Regions from separate parts of the Clostridium novyi NT genome, predicted to be linked through region 3. Evidence: riboswitches for the same ligand, from Rfam matches in the RefSeq annotation. Region 3 holds a riboswitch; each other region holds the start of a gene.
The links. A riboswitch is a leader RNA that binds a small molecule or an ion and turns the genes downstream of it on or off. The one in region 3 is predicted to bind cobalamin.
Positions count from the first base shown of each region.

Region 1: another riboswitch for cobalamin. It lies ahead of NT01CX_RS10545 (cobyrinate a,c-diamide synthase); the one in region 3 lies ahead of NT01CX_RS02290 (energy-coupling factor ABC transporter permease).
Region 2: another riboswitch for cobalamin. It lies ahead of cobT (nicotinate-nucleotide--dimethylbenzimidazole phosphoribosyltransferase); the one in region 3 lies ahead of NT01CX_RS02290 (energy-coupling factor ABC transporter permease).

Region 1 is NC_008593.1:2,261,236-2,265,507, forward strand. It holds gene cbiD (cobalt-precorrin-5B (C(1))-methyltransferase CbiD) at 1-139, opposite strand, end outside; gene NT01CX_RS10540 (precorrin-8X methylmutase) at 161-784, opposite strand; gene NT01CX_RS10545 (cobyrinate a,c-diamide synthase) at 777-2,132, opposite strand; cobalamin riboswitch at 2,256-2,432, opposite strand; gene NT01CX_RS10550 (CotS family spore coat protein) at 2,478-3,449, opposite strand; gene NT01CX_RS10555 (spore coat protein) at 3,490-4,272, opposite strand, start outside.
Region 2 is NC_008593.1:1,271,109-1,275,380, reverse strand. It holds gene cobC (alpha-ribazole phosphatase) at 1-330, opposite strand, end outside; gene cobS (adenosylcobinamide-GDP ribazoletransferase) at 327-1,079, opposite strand; gene cobU (bifunctional adenosylcobinamide kinase/adenosylcobinamide-phosphate guanylyltransferase) at 1,091-1,651, opposite strand; gene cobT (nicotinate-nucleotide--dimethylbenzimidazole phosphoribosyltransferase) at 1,657-2,724, opposite strand; cobalamin riboswitch at 2,846-3,023, opposite strand; gene NT01CX_RS05940 (histidine phosphatase family protein) at 3,075-3,716, opposite strand; gene NT01CX_RS05935 (hypothetical protein) at 3,842-4,180, opposite strand.
Region 3 is NC_008593.1:465,634-469,905, forward strand. It holds gene NT01CX_RS02280 (pyridoxal phosphate-dependent decarboxylase family protein) at 1-697, shown strand, start outside; gene NT01CX_RS02285 (polysaccharide deacetylase family protein) at 872-1,678, shown strand; cobalamin riboswitch at 1,743-1,950, shown strand; gene NT01CX_RS02290 (energy-coupling factor ABC transporter permease) at 2,093-2,839, shown strand; gene NT01CX_RS02295 (energy-coupling factor ABC transporter substrate-binding protein) at 2,841-3,161, shown strand; gene cbiQ (cobalt ECF transporter T component CbiQ) at 3,161-3,925, shown strand; gene NT01CX_RS02305 (energy-coupling factor ABC transporter ATP-binding protein) at 4,010-4,272, shown strand, end outside.

The sequences.
Region 1 (4,272 bases), 750 kb from region 3:
TATCTATTGTGATTTTTTCAAGTTTTCCACCGTAATATAACATCCTTGTAGCTGCTTTTGCCGCCGCCGCTGCACAAGAACCTGTTGTATAACCACATCTTAGTTTTTTACCATCACAATCAACATACATTTCAAACATGGTTTTCACTCATTTCCTTTTTTATCTTGCCAACATATACATTAGTGCATTTACAATACATGCAGCAATTCCACTACCACCTTTTCTACCTCTTACAGTTATCATAGGTATGTTTAACTTTTCTATTTCTACTTTACATTCCGCCGCTCCAACGAATCCAACTGGACACGCTATTATAAATTTAGGATTTGCTTTTCCTTGTTCTACAAGTTCTTTTAATTTAAAAACTGCTGTAGGTGCATTTCCAAACACAAAAAATTCAACTCCGTCTTCAACTGCCTTTTCAACAGCCGCCATAGAACGTGTAATCTCTCTTTCCTTTGCAATTTTTGCTACTTCTTCTTCAGATACATAAGAAATTACCCTGCAGTTTAACTTTTCAAGTGCCTTTTTATTTATTCCTGAAAGAGCCATTTTAGTATCTGTATATATTGTTACTCCCATTTTTAATAGTTTTAAAGCTTCATCAATAGCACCTTCTCTTATATACAATAAATCTTTATATTCAAAATCTGCCGTTGTATGTATAACTCTTTTTACTATTTGAAATTCTCTTTCACTAAAATTATGTGGTCCCATTTCCTCTCCAATTATCTCAAAACTTCTTTTTTCAATTCCCATAGGACTTTTTATATAGTTACTCAAATATTTTCCCTCCCTTTATGTTCTCTGTTAAATAATCTATAAATTTAATATTCCCGAAAAAATGTATATGAGCATAAGATGCTAATGTATTATTTTTAATATATCCACAATTCCATGTCTTTTTACTTCCATCATACATTTCTTTTTCAACTAAATAAGCTTTTGTATCATTACTCTCTATTTTGGATCTATGAAACTCATGACAATTTATATTAAATCCTTTAGGTAAAATAGGATTTTCCTCTACAACATTTACTTTAGCATACCCGAAGTTTTGAAGTCTTTTAGTCATATAAGAATTTCCCTTAAAGAAATCTACCATATTGTAATAAGTTTCATCTTCATTACCTTTATCAATAAAAGCACTCATAAGATACATAAGCCCACCACATTCTGCATAACATCTAAGACCACTCTCTAGTTTTTCTTTTAAACTTTTAAGAATACTTTTATTTTTTGATATTTCTTCTCTAAATACCTCTGGATAACCGCCACCTATGTATAATAAGTCTATATCTTCTGGAAGTTTTTCATCCTTCAACGGGCTGAAATAAATAACTTCTCCTATTTCCTCTAAAAGTTCAATATTTTCTTTGTAATAAAAACTAAAAGCTTTGTCTTTTGCTACAGCTATCTTTAACCCCTTATTTTTAACATGAAATTCATCTTTAAATCTCATACAACTTTTAAATTCAAGCAAAAGAGAATCTAAATCTATATATTTTTCCATTAACTCCGCACAATAATTTATTTTTTCATTAAGCATTTCTATCTCACTACTTTGAATAAGTCCAAGATGTCTACTTCCTATTGCTAGTTTTTCATCCTTAGGTAAATATCCAAATACTTTTATGTTACACAACTTCTCTACTGCTTTTTTTAAAAGTTTAAAGTATCCCTCAGTTATATTATTAAATATAATTCCAACAATATTTATATCCTGAAAATTTAAAATCCCATTTATCTCTGCACACAAAGTTGCAACTTGTGCCTTTGGTGATAAAACTAAAACCACTGGCAAATCTATAGTTTTAGCCACATGGGCAGTTGAATATTTTGAGTCTATTCCTTTTCCGTCGTATAATCCCATAACCCCTTCAACTACAGCATAATCACACATTCCTCTTGAAAAAGATGCTCTAACTCCATCTTCCCCCATTAAAAATAAATCTAAATTTCTAGAATCTATTCCCGTTATTTTGCTATGAAATGCTGTATCTATGTAATCTGGTCCTACCTTATATCCTTGAACACTAAAGCCTCTATTTTTAAGTGCTTTCATAAGTCCAAGAGTTACTGTGGTTTTCCCTCCACCACTGGCATTTGAAGATACTACTATTCCCTTCATTTGTATCCTCCTTATAATCAATATAAATAAAAAAAGTACACCTTTCAGCGTACTTAATTATCATAAAAAAACCTATGAAATTTTTAAATAGGTCTACTTATAACAACTCTTTCCCACCGAAAGGTCTTTATCCAAAGCTTAGGCAGGTCTCCTGACTTAGTTTCATCCTCCTCTTCCTTCCCGGTTATAAACCAGTGGTTTTAGATTTGTCCACATTACAGTAGCGGGGGCTGTTACGGATTTTCACCGTATTCCCTTTTCACCTGAAATTAATCAGACACCTAAGCTAATATACAATTTTATAAAGTTATTATATACTACCTTACATTATATTATCAACAAATACTATTCTTTTATAATCTCTGTTCTAAATTTCTCTAAAAATTCTCTCTTATCTTGCTTTAATCCATTCTTTTTAATTAATTTATCTAAAAATACATCGTATGACCAATCCTTACTTCTAGTATAATAAGCTTTAGCTACTGTATAAAAATCTTGAGGGAATATCATCATGCCATATAGAACTTCCATTTCTGTTTTAGTAAGATTATTGTGTTTATAATAATTATTTAATATAAAATGTAACTCATCAAAATTATATGCTGATCTTTTTTCTACCTTATTTATAAAATTGCAAAGATCATGAACCTTTAAATCTATAATAGAATAATCAAAATCCACAAAATGTGCTTCTTCATCTTTGATGAGTACATTGTGATGAGCTAGATCATGATGGCATAATATAATTTTATCTTCTTCACTACATAACTTGTAAAAATTAGACCTCTCTAAAACATCAATAGCTCTATCTACTTCTCCTATATAATAATCAACATTCTCTATAAAAATTTCATCAAATTCTGTTTTATTCTTTATAAGTTTAACTACATTTTTAAATATTTTTAACTCTTCACCTTTTCTTTTAAATGTATCAATTGTAGTTCCACAAAGGTACCTTGTTTTATTTTTATATCTAAATCCTTCACATGCTTTATGCAGTTGTCCAAGTCCCCTTGATACAACCATTACATCTAATGGATTTGAATATTCACTTTCTCTTCCATCAATTAAATCCATGACACAATAAATATTTTTGTTCCAATTCACATAAACTTCTCCATCTTTAGTCTTAGTAAAATTAAATACTCTATGGAAGGAATTTTTGTTTATATAGTTTATTCCTGAATTTATAAAATTTAATTCATTTATACTATAATCAATTTTCTTTAAAATCTTATTTCCTTTATCAGTAATTAAAATATATACTTTTCTTACAGGAATAATCTCTTCAATTTTAAAATCATATGCTTCAAACATTTTTAAATTTAAATCATATTCAACTAGGGCTTTTTTATCTTTATATCTTACATTCTGTAAAATTTTCTACACCCCCTTCACATAAAATATTATAATCACATCTTATGATTTTTTTTAATTTGTCTTTACTCTTATTAATGTTTAATCTATTATCATACATCATATACTTAGTGCTGGTTATATATTTATTACAACACTTCATAAATTCAGTAGGATATGCTATAAGTGATTGTAAAAAAACATTGCTTCTATCATCTAAATCTTCAAATTCACAAAATTTATCCACTAATTTTTTATAATCTAATTTTAGATTTTTCTTCATAAGCTTTCTAAAAAAAGTAGCAGCATCAATTTCTACTAAGTCATAAAAACACTTTTCGAGATTTAATGCTTCTATGAATTTTATTTTTCTGAGACTATTAAAATAAGTATTTCCTAAACAAATTTCATTTCTGTCCATACTTCTTTTCATAATCTCTAAGTACCCAATATCATATATATTTTTTATAGACTTTTCTGCTCTATTTAAATAATCTTTCCCATATCCCAATAAAAGTTCTTCAAAATCATTTTGTGGTGAATTATGCATTATATCATTAATTTTTCTTTTTACTCTTTTTATATATACCTTATACTGTTCTATAGTTCTTCCTCTTTTATCTTCTAACCTATGACCTATATAATCATTATATCCCATAGCTTTTTTGTGAAACTCACTTATTATATACAATTGATTTATAATCTCTTTTTCTAAATCAGGATCTTTAAGTGATACTTTTCCCTTAAATTCACCTTCAACAACCCCTTGTCTTTCCATATAGGT
Region 2 (4,272 bases), 810 kb from region 3:
CCACTGATCCCATTCTTTAGGATAAATTTTTGTAATTTCTTTATAACTAAGTCCTTCCCATTTTCCAAAATCTAATTCTTTAAACTCTTCAAAAATCATTAAATCCTTATATCTACAATTAGCTATTATTTTAGATGAATCTATGGCTCTTTTAAGAGAACTTGTAATTATTACATCAAAATCTAGCTCATTTAACTGACTTAATTTCTTATTTAAATTCTCACATTGAAATATTCCTGTACTAGTTAGTTCACAATCAGTTACACCAAAATATACTTTTTTAGTATTTAACTCTGATTCTCCATGACGTGCTAAATATAATGATGTCATAGTAACCCACATCCTTTAAATGATAATAGCGCTAACATAAATATAATTTCTGCTATTTCATTGGCAGCTCCAAGTGTGTCTCCAGTCATACCATCAATTTTAGAATATATAAGCTTTTTATATATTTCAATGAATAAAACTGTAATTAAGAGTAAAGCTACATACTTATATCCTATAAGCACATATCCTATTGAAATTGATATTATAAATGCAACAATCACTCTAAAAGGTTTTACTTTTCCTACAAATACTCCTCCAAGTCCCCCTTCTTTTCTTGCATAAACAGAAAAACACATAAGTAGTGTAACAACTGTTTTTGCAACTACAGGAGACAATATTAAGGCTATTATTATATATTTTTTGTTTAAACTATTAAGTACTGCATATCTAAGCATAAAGTCAAATACTATAGCTATAGCACCATTAGTTCCAACTCTACTATCTTTCATTATTTCCAGCATTCTTTCTTTTTTTCTTGAAGAAAATATACCATCACAAGTATCTGCAAGACCATCTATATGAAATGCCCCTGTAATAATTGTATTTGCTAAAAGTGCTAATACAATGGGAAGTGTACCTAAAATAAATTTAGATGACACAAAATATACAATAGCATTAAATCCTCCTATTATCAGTCCAACTAGTGGAAGATATGAAATCCCTTTAGCAAAGGAATCTTCTTTTACATCAATTTCTATATTTATAGGAATTCTAGTAAAAAACTGAATCATTAATATTAAATTTTTCATAAATTCTATCCTCACTTAACTTTTATTGGTATACCACATACAACTAAATATACCTCACTTGCCCTTGAGGCTATATATTGATTTATTCTACCTACTATATCCCTATATACTCGTGCTAATTTATTTTCTGGAACTATTCCATAGCCTAATTCATTAGTTACAAGTATCATAGTACTATTTCCTTTAATAGCTTCATTTAAAAGCTTCTCAAAATTTGTTATTATCTTCTTTTCTACTGTATCCAAAGTAGTGTTATCTGCTTCTTCTATTTTATCTCCAATATAATCAAACATAAAATTTGAAGTCATAATAGTTACACAATCAAGTAACATACCATCATATAAATTATTCTTTTCTCTTACTACTTTATCTAAACTTTTGTATCCTTCATAGGTATCCCAAATTTCTGGTCTGCTTTCTTTGTGTTTTTTAACTCTATGCTTCATTTCTTCATCAAATGGTATTGATGTTGCTATGTATAATATTTTTTCTCCAACATTTTTAGCTATATTTTCAGCATAACTACTTTTACCACTTCTTGCTCCACCGGTTACTAATATAATTTTTCCCATTTTTATCACCTTATATCAATTAAATAATCATCAACTATAGATGCTTCTTCAAAAGTTGCCATATTGCACATAATATCAGAAGCTGCATCTATTAAATCAAAGGTTAGTGGACATCCACTTCCTTCTCCTAATCTCATATTAAGATTAAACATAGGTTCTAGTTTAAGTTCCTTCATAATAAGATTAAATCCTGGTTCTTTAGAAGCGTGAGATGGTATCATATATTCTTTAGTTAAAGGATTTAATTTATATGCAATTAATGCAGCAGCACTAGATATAAATCCATCCATAACTATTGGAACTCTATAGTATGCAGCTCCTAAAAAGCAACCAACAAGCCCTGCAATATCAAATCCACCTACTTTAGATAGTACATCAATAGGATCTTCCTTATCTGGATTATTAATTTTTATAGCTTCTTTAATTACCTTCTTTTTATTAATATAAGCTTCTTCTGTAATACCAGATCCTTTTCCAACTGCAATATCAGCACTACATCCTGTAAGAACCATTAATATTGCACTACTTGTGCTTGTATTGCATATTCCCATTTCTCCGGTACCTAAAACACTATAGTTTTCCTTTGTTAACTCTTTAACACTCTCTATACCAATTTCTATAGCTTTTATAGCTTCATCTCTTGTCATAGCACTGCCTTTAACCATATTGTAAGTGCCCATTCTTATTTTCCTATTCACTAAACTAGGATGACTTATTTCTGCATTGATACCAATATCTATAACCTTTATATCCGCATTAGCATGTTTAGATATAACCGCAACTCCAGTTAATCCTTTAAGCATATTAATTGTTTGTATAGCTGTAATTGATTGAGGGCATGCACTCACACCTTCTTCCCATATCCCATTATCAGCAGCCATAACTATAGTACACTTTTTCTTGCACTTATTCTTAACATTACCTGTTATTCCTGATATTTGCATTGCTATATCTTCAAGTCTTCCAAGACTCCCAAGAGGTTTTGCAAGTTTATCCAATCTTTTTAATGCTTTATCCATAATAGTAGTATCTAATGGTTTGATTTCCTTTAAAACAGTCTCTAATAAATTCATGAATTTCCTCCTAAATTCAAAATAAAAAACCGCACCTATTAAGATGCGGGAATATATAAAGCAAGCCAAAAAAGTTGTATCTACAATACAACTTTAACTTTTATATCTTCCCACCGAAGACTTAAATAATCGTACATTAGGCAGGTTTCCTGGCTTATGGATCATATTACTTTCTAACCTTCTCCTTATGGATGGCAATTTAGATTTCATCCTCATTTACAGTAGCGGGGGCTGCAGTGGATTTTAACCACTTTCCCTTTTACCTCTTATAATAGAGCACCTAATGACTTATTTAATTTTCTCAATTGAAAACTGTTGTGATTATATCATTTATTATATGTAAAATCAAATTACCATCCTACTTGAACATGATTATCATCATAATGACTGGTATCATTTTGAAAAACTAAGTTATATTTTCCGTCAGCAACATCAATTTTAGTAAGACTAGTTTGTCCCATTACAGGAAGCTTTACAATATCATCAAGTGTCATATTTTCATTAAAATAATGAAGTAGCATTTTTAATGTCATTCCATGTGTAACTATTAGTATCTTTTTATCTTTGTTTTTTCCTAGTATCTCGTTCATTGTAATATCTATTCTCTTTATAAGATCATCGTATGTTTCTCCACCAAAAGGCTTATATTCCTTAGGACTATTAAATAAATTATCTAATTCTTTGGTATACATAGGGTTTTTCTCTATTTCATCAATGGTTAATCCTTCCCAATCACCATAGTTAAATTCCTTTAATCCATCATGCTTTATAATTTCAATATCCTTATTTCCTTTTATAATTTCTGCTGTTTTATATGCTCTTTCTATAGGACTTGAATAAATAACGTCTATTTCAGTATCCTTAAGTCTCTCACTTAATGCTTTAGCCTGGGAAATTCCAAGTTCCGTTAAAGGAGAGTTCTTCCACCCTTGTAATCTCTTATTTAAATTCCACTCAGTTTGTCCATGTCTAGTTAAATATATTGTAGTCATATATTAATTCACCTCTTATATTTTTAGTATTTTTATTATATCATATATTTTAATAATTAAAAAAATCTCTGCACCTTATAGTGTAGAGATTTTGTTTTTAAAGTTATTTTAAAAGTAGTACTTTATTAGTACTTTAATTGAATACCTTGATTTTTAGTAACATTTAGATTTATTATTTCCTCTTGGAATGCTTTAAGTAAAGCTTTTTCCAAAACTTTTTCTTCATCAAAATTAGGAATATCCCTACAAATAGCAAATACCTTTTTAACATCACCTGTTACATTTCTATAAGTTAATATAACATTTGGCTTATCATATTTTACTTCTAATATTTTTATTCCTAATGTTAATTTTGAGTAATTTTCTTTGTTTACTTTTAATTCTATTAGTTCACTTAGCTTTTTAACATCTTCGTGTTGATTTTCAATTATTATTAATTCTTCCCCTACTTTATACTTACTCATAACAATTCCTCCTTAAATCTTAATATTTGTATATTAAATATTACATAACCATTTAATTAGTATAATATTTAGTTAACTAAATTATTTATATC
Region 3 (4,272 bases):
TTTAGCTGACGCTATAGGAATAGATTTTCATAAAACAGGATTTACTTGTTATAATTGTAGCATGATTTGCATTAAAGACTGTAATGATATAGATATGCTAACTAGAGATAAAGATCAGATGGCTTATCTATACCATTCAAGTGCGTATACTCCTGGAGAATACACATTAGAATGTTCTAGAGGGGGAGGATATGCTCTTTCAGCTTGGTGTAATTTGCAGTACTTTGGCTTAGAAGGATATAGAGTTATATTAGGAAACTTAATAGAATGTGAAATGTCTTTACGAAATGTTATAAAAGAAGAACCAAATCTTGTTTGTGTAAATGAAAAAGATAATGGATTAGTTACTTTATTTAGAGTATATCCAGATAAATTAAAAGAAAATATAAATAAAGTAAATTTTGCTGAAGAACAGTACAAAAATGAATTTACTAATCCAGATTATAAAGAGCAATTAAAAAAATATAATGAGTACCAAAATAAAATTGCAAATGAACTTGAAAGAATGATGTTTGAGGAAAATGGACCAGCTCTTAGCTTTACAAGTAAGTTTAGATTATCACAGTATGGAGAACCTATAGCAGCTATAAAGGCTTATCCAATGTCACCATATATGAATTTTTCAGAGGAAAGATTAAAAGAAGACATAATTAAATATGTTTTACGTGCTAAGGAAAATGTTGATAAAAAATTATAATAAATAAAATAATTACGAGAGTATATAAAAAATATTATGTACTCTCTTTTTGTATATAATCTAAAAAGAAACTTATATATAATTATTTATATTTTATACAGCTAAAAAACAATATGATATAATAAAGATTATAAAATTTAATATTATAAAAATTAATTAAAAGGAATTGAAATTATGAAGAAAAGACTATTATTTTTAGTATTATTTGTGATTGCATTAGCATTAGTTAGATTTGGTGTTAAAACTGTAGTGCTTAGAAATCCTACAAATGATGTATCAATTGAGAAAAATGAAAGTATACCTGTACTTATGTATCATTCTATAAAGTACGAAAAAGGAAATCCTGTAAGACTTCCAAAGGAAAAATTTGAAGAGCAAATGAACTATTTAAAAGATAATAATTATAATACTTTGACATTAGATGAACTATATGATTTTTTAGAAAATAATAAACCTATTCCTAAAAAGTCCATAGTGCTTACATTTGATGATGGGTACAAGGATAATTACGAAACAGCTATACCTATACTAAAAAAATATAATTTTAAAGCCACATTTTTTATGATAAGTGACTATATAGGAACAGGTGAATATTTAACTTTAGATCAGCTTAAAGAAATGCAAAAGGATGGTTTTGATATAGAAAGCCATACAACAAATCATAATAAATTAACTAAAGAAAGTTATCAGGCTCAATATAAGATGTTTTTAGATTCTAAAGAAAAATTAGAAAAGCTATTAAATAAAAAAGTAAAATATATAGCTTATCCATATGGAAAATATAATGAAGATAGTATAAAGGCAGTTAAAGCTGCTGGATATAAAATGGCTGTTACAACTCACTGTAAATGGACAGATAGAAATGAAGAAATCTATAAAATAAGCAGAGTTGGCATAAGTGGGAAACATGATATGGACAAGTTTATAAATAAGTTGAATTATAAGAATTTTTGTAGAGTATATAAATACTTATTGTTATAAAAGTTGAGGAATAACTTGACAATTTGTTTAAAAACAATATAAAATCAATATCGACAACAAAATATAAAATACATACAAAGTAGGTGTCAGTTATAATTGAAAGTTTGATTATGAACTGGTGAAAAGGGAAGCTGGGTGAAAGTCCCACACGGTCCCGCCGCTGTAAGAGAGGAGTTTTTCTTAACAAAACCACTGGTATCTTAAGATATTGGGAAGGGTAGAAAAATTATGATACTCAAGTCAGAAGACCTGCCTATTTTTGTACACCAATGAACTCTACGGATGATAGGGGGTGTTTTAATGAAATATTATACACTTTTTTTGACCTCTTGACGTTTATTGGAAGGGGTTTTCTTTTTTGGAAAAAACCTAAAGTCAAAATGTTGTTAAACTAAAAAAAGGAGAGGTTAGTAAATGAAATTAAAAAGAAAGTATCAATTGTTTCTATTAGTGTTCTTTGTGGGCATGTTTACTGTTAGAACAGCGTATGCCATGCATATAATGGAAGGATTTTTACCACCAATGTGGTGTGGAATTTGGGGTGCTTTATGTGTACCTTTTGTAATTAAAGGACTTATATCTATAAAGAAAAAGGTAAATATAAACCCCAAAATAAAAATGCTTATTGCTATGGCTGGAGCATTTGCCTTTGTACTATCAGCTTTAAAAATACCATCAGTTACAGGAAGTTGTTCACATCCAACAGGAGTTGGTCTTGGAGCTATTTTATTTGGACCAGCAGTTATGAGTGTTTTAGGATTAATTGTTCTCATATTCCAAGCATTACTTCTTGCCCATGGTGGAATAACAACTCTTGGTGCTAACACATTTTCTATGGCAGTTATAGGACCTATAGTATCATATTATTTGTACAAGCTATTAAGAAAATTAAACTTATCAAGAAGTATATCAATATTTTTTGCAGCAGCATTAGGGGATTTAATGACTTATGTTACAACTTCTATACAACTTTCACTAGCATTCCCTGATAAGACTGGTGGATTTATGATGTCACTTGGAAAGTTTATGGGTATATTTGCTATAACTCAAATACCACTTGCAATAAGTGAAGGAATTTTAACTGTTATAGTATTTAATCTTCTATTCAATTATAACAAAAATGAACTTGAAGAATTAGATGTTATTTCAAAGGAGGTATAGTATGAATACTGAAAAGAAAACAAATAATAAATCTATGTTTAAAAAGAATATATTTCTTGGAATTTTAGTTGTAGTAATAGCTGTTGCTCCTTTGATTTTTACAAAAGGTGCTGAATTTGCAGGTTCAGATGACCAAGCAGAAGAAGCTATTACACAAGTAGATAAAAATTATAAACCATGGTTTTCACCTGTATGGGAACCACCAAGTGGAGAAATAGAAAGTTTACTATTTGCACTTCAAGCTGCTATTGGTGCAGGAATAGTAGGATATTACTTTGGATATGCAAAGGGAAAAAAGAAAAATAACGAAAGTGAGAAATAATGATTTCAATAGATAAATTATCATACATATCAAAATTAAGATATGTAAATCCAATGGAAAAATTTTTATTTTCTATGATTACTATGTTTTGTGGAATATTTTTAAATAACATATTAGTGTCTATAATTATATTTTTAGTAATGTCTTTTATGACATTGTATAAAGCTAAGATACCATTTATATCTTATTATAAATTAATATTAATACCATTAGTATTTTTGGTTATAGGAATCATAACAATAGCTATAAATATTGGGTATAATAATGAGTTTTTATTTAGTTTTAAAATTTTTGGATTCACTATGGGATGCACAAAAGAGGGAATATATAATGCTATGCAGATATTATTTAAATCAATGGCATCAGTATCATGCTTATATTTTCTTGCACTTACAACGCCAATAGTTGAAATTTTATCTGTTCTAAAAAAGTTAAGAGTTCCTAAATTATTTATAGAACTTATGGGACTTATATATAGACTTATATTTGTACTTTTTGAAACTATGAATACAATTTATATATCTCAAACAGGTAGACTTGGTTATTCTACTGTAAAAAAGGGGTATAAGTCATTAGGACAATTGGTAACTACTTTGTTTGTTAGAGCTTATAAAAAGTCACAAGATATGTATACTGCAATGGAAGCAAGATGTTATAATGGTGAGATTAATGTAATAGAAAAAAGATATAAAATATCTTATAAAAACATAGGAATGATAATATTTTTTCAGATAGTTTTATTGATTGTAAAGTATAAATTTTAAATGTAAATTTAACTATAGATTTTTTATATTTAAAGCCACAGAGTTTATTATCTGTGGCTATATTAAATATTTGGAGGAAAATTAATGAAAGAGTACATATTAGAAACTAAAAATTTAAGTTTTAAATATGAAGATGGAACCAATGCTTTAAATAATATAAGTTTAAAAATAGAAAAGGGAAAAAAGATAGCTTTCTTAGGGGTAAATGGTGCTGGGAAATCTACTTTATTTTTAAACTTTAATGGTATATTAAAACCAAGTTCAGGAGAAGTCTTATACAAAGGAGAAAAAATAAAGTATACTCATTCATACTTAAATGAACTTAGAAAGAATATAGGAATTGTATT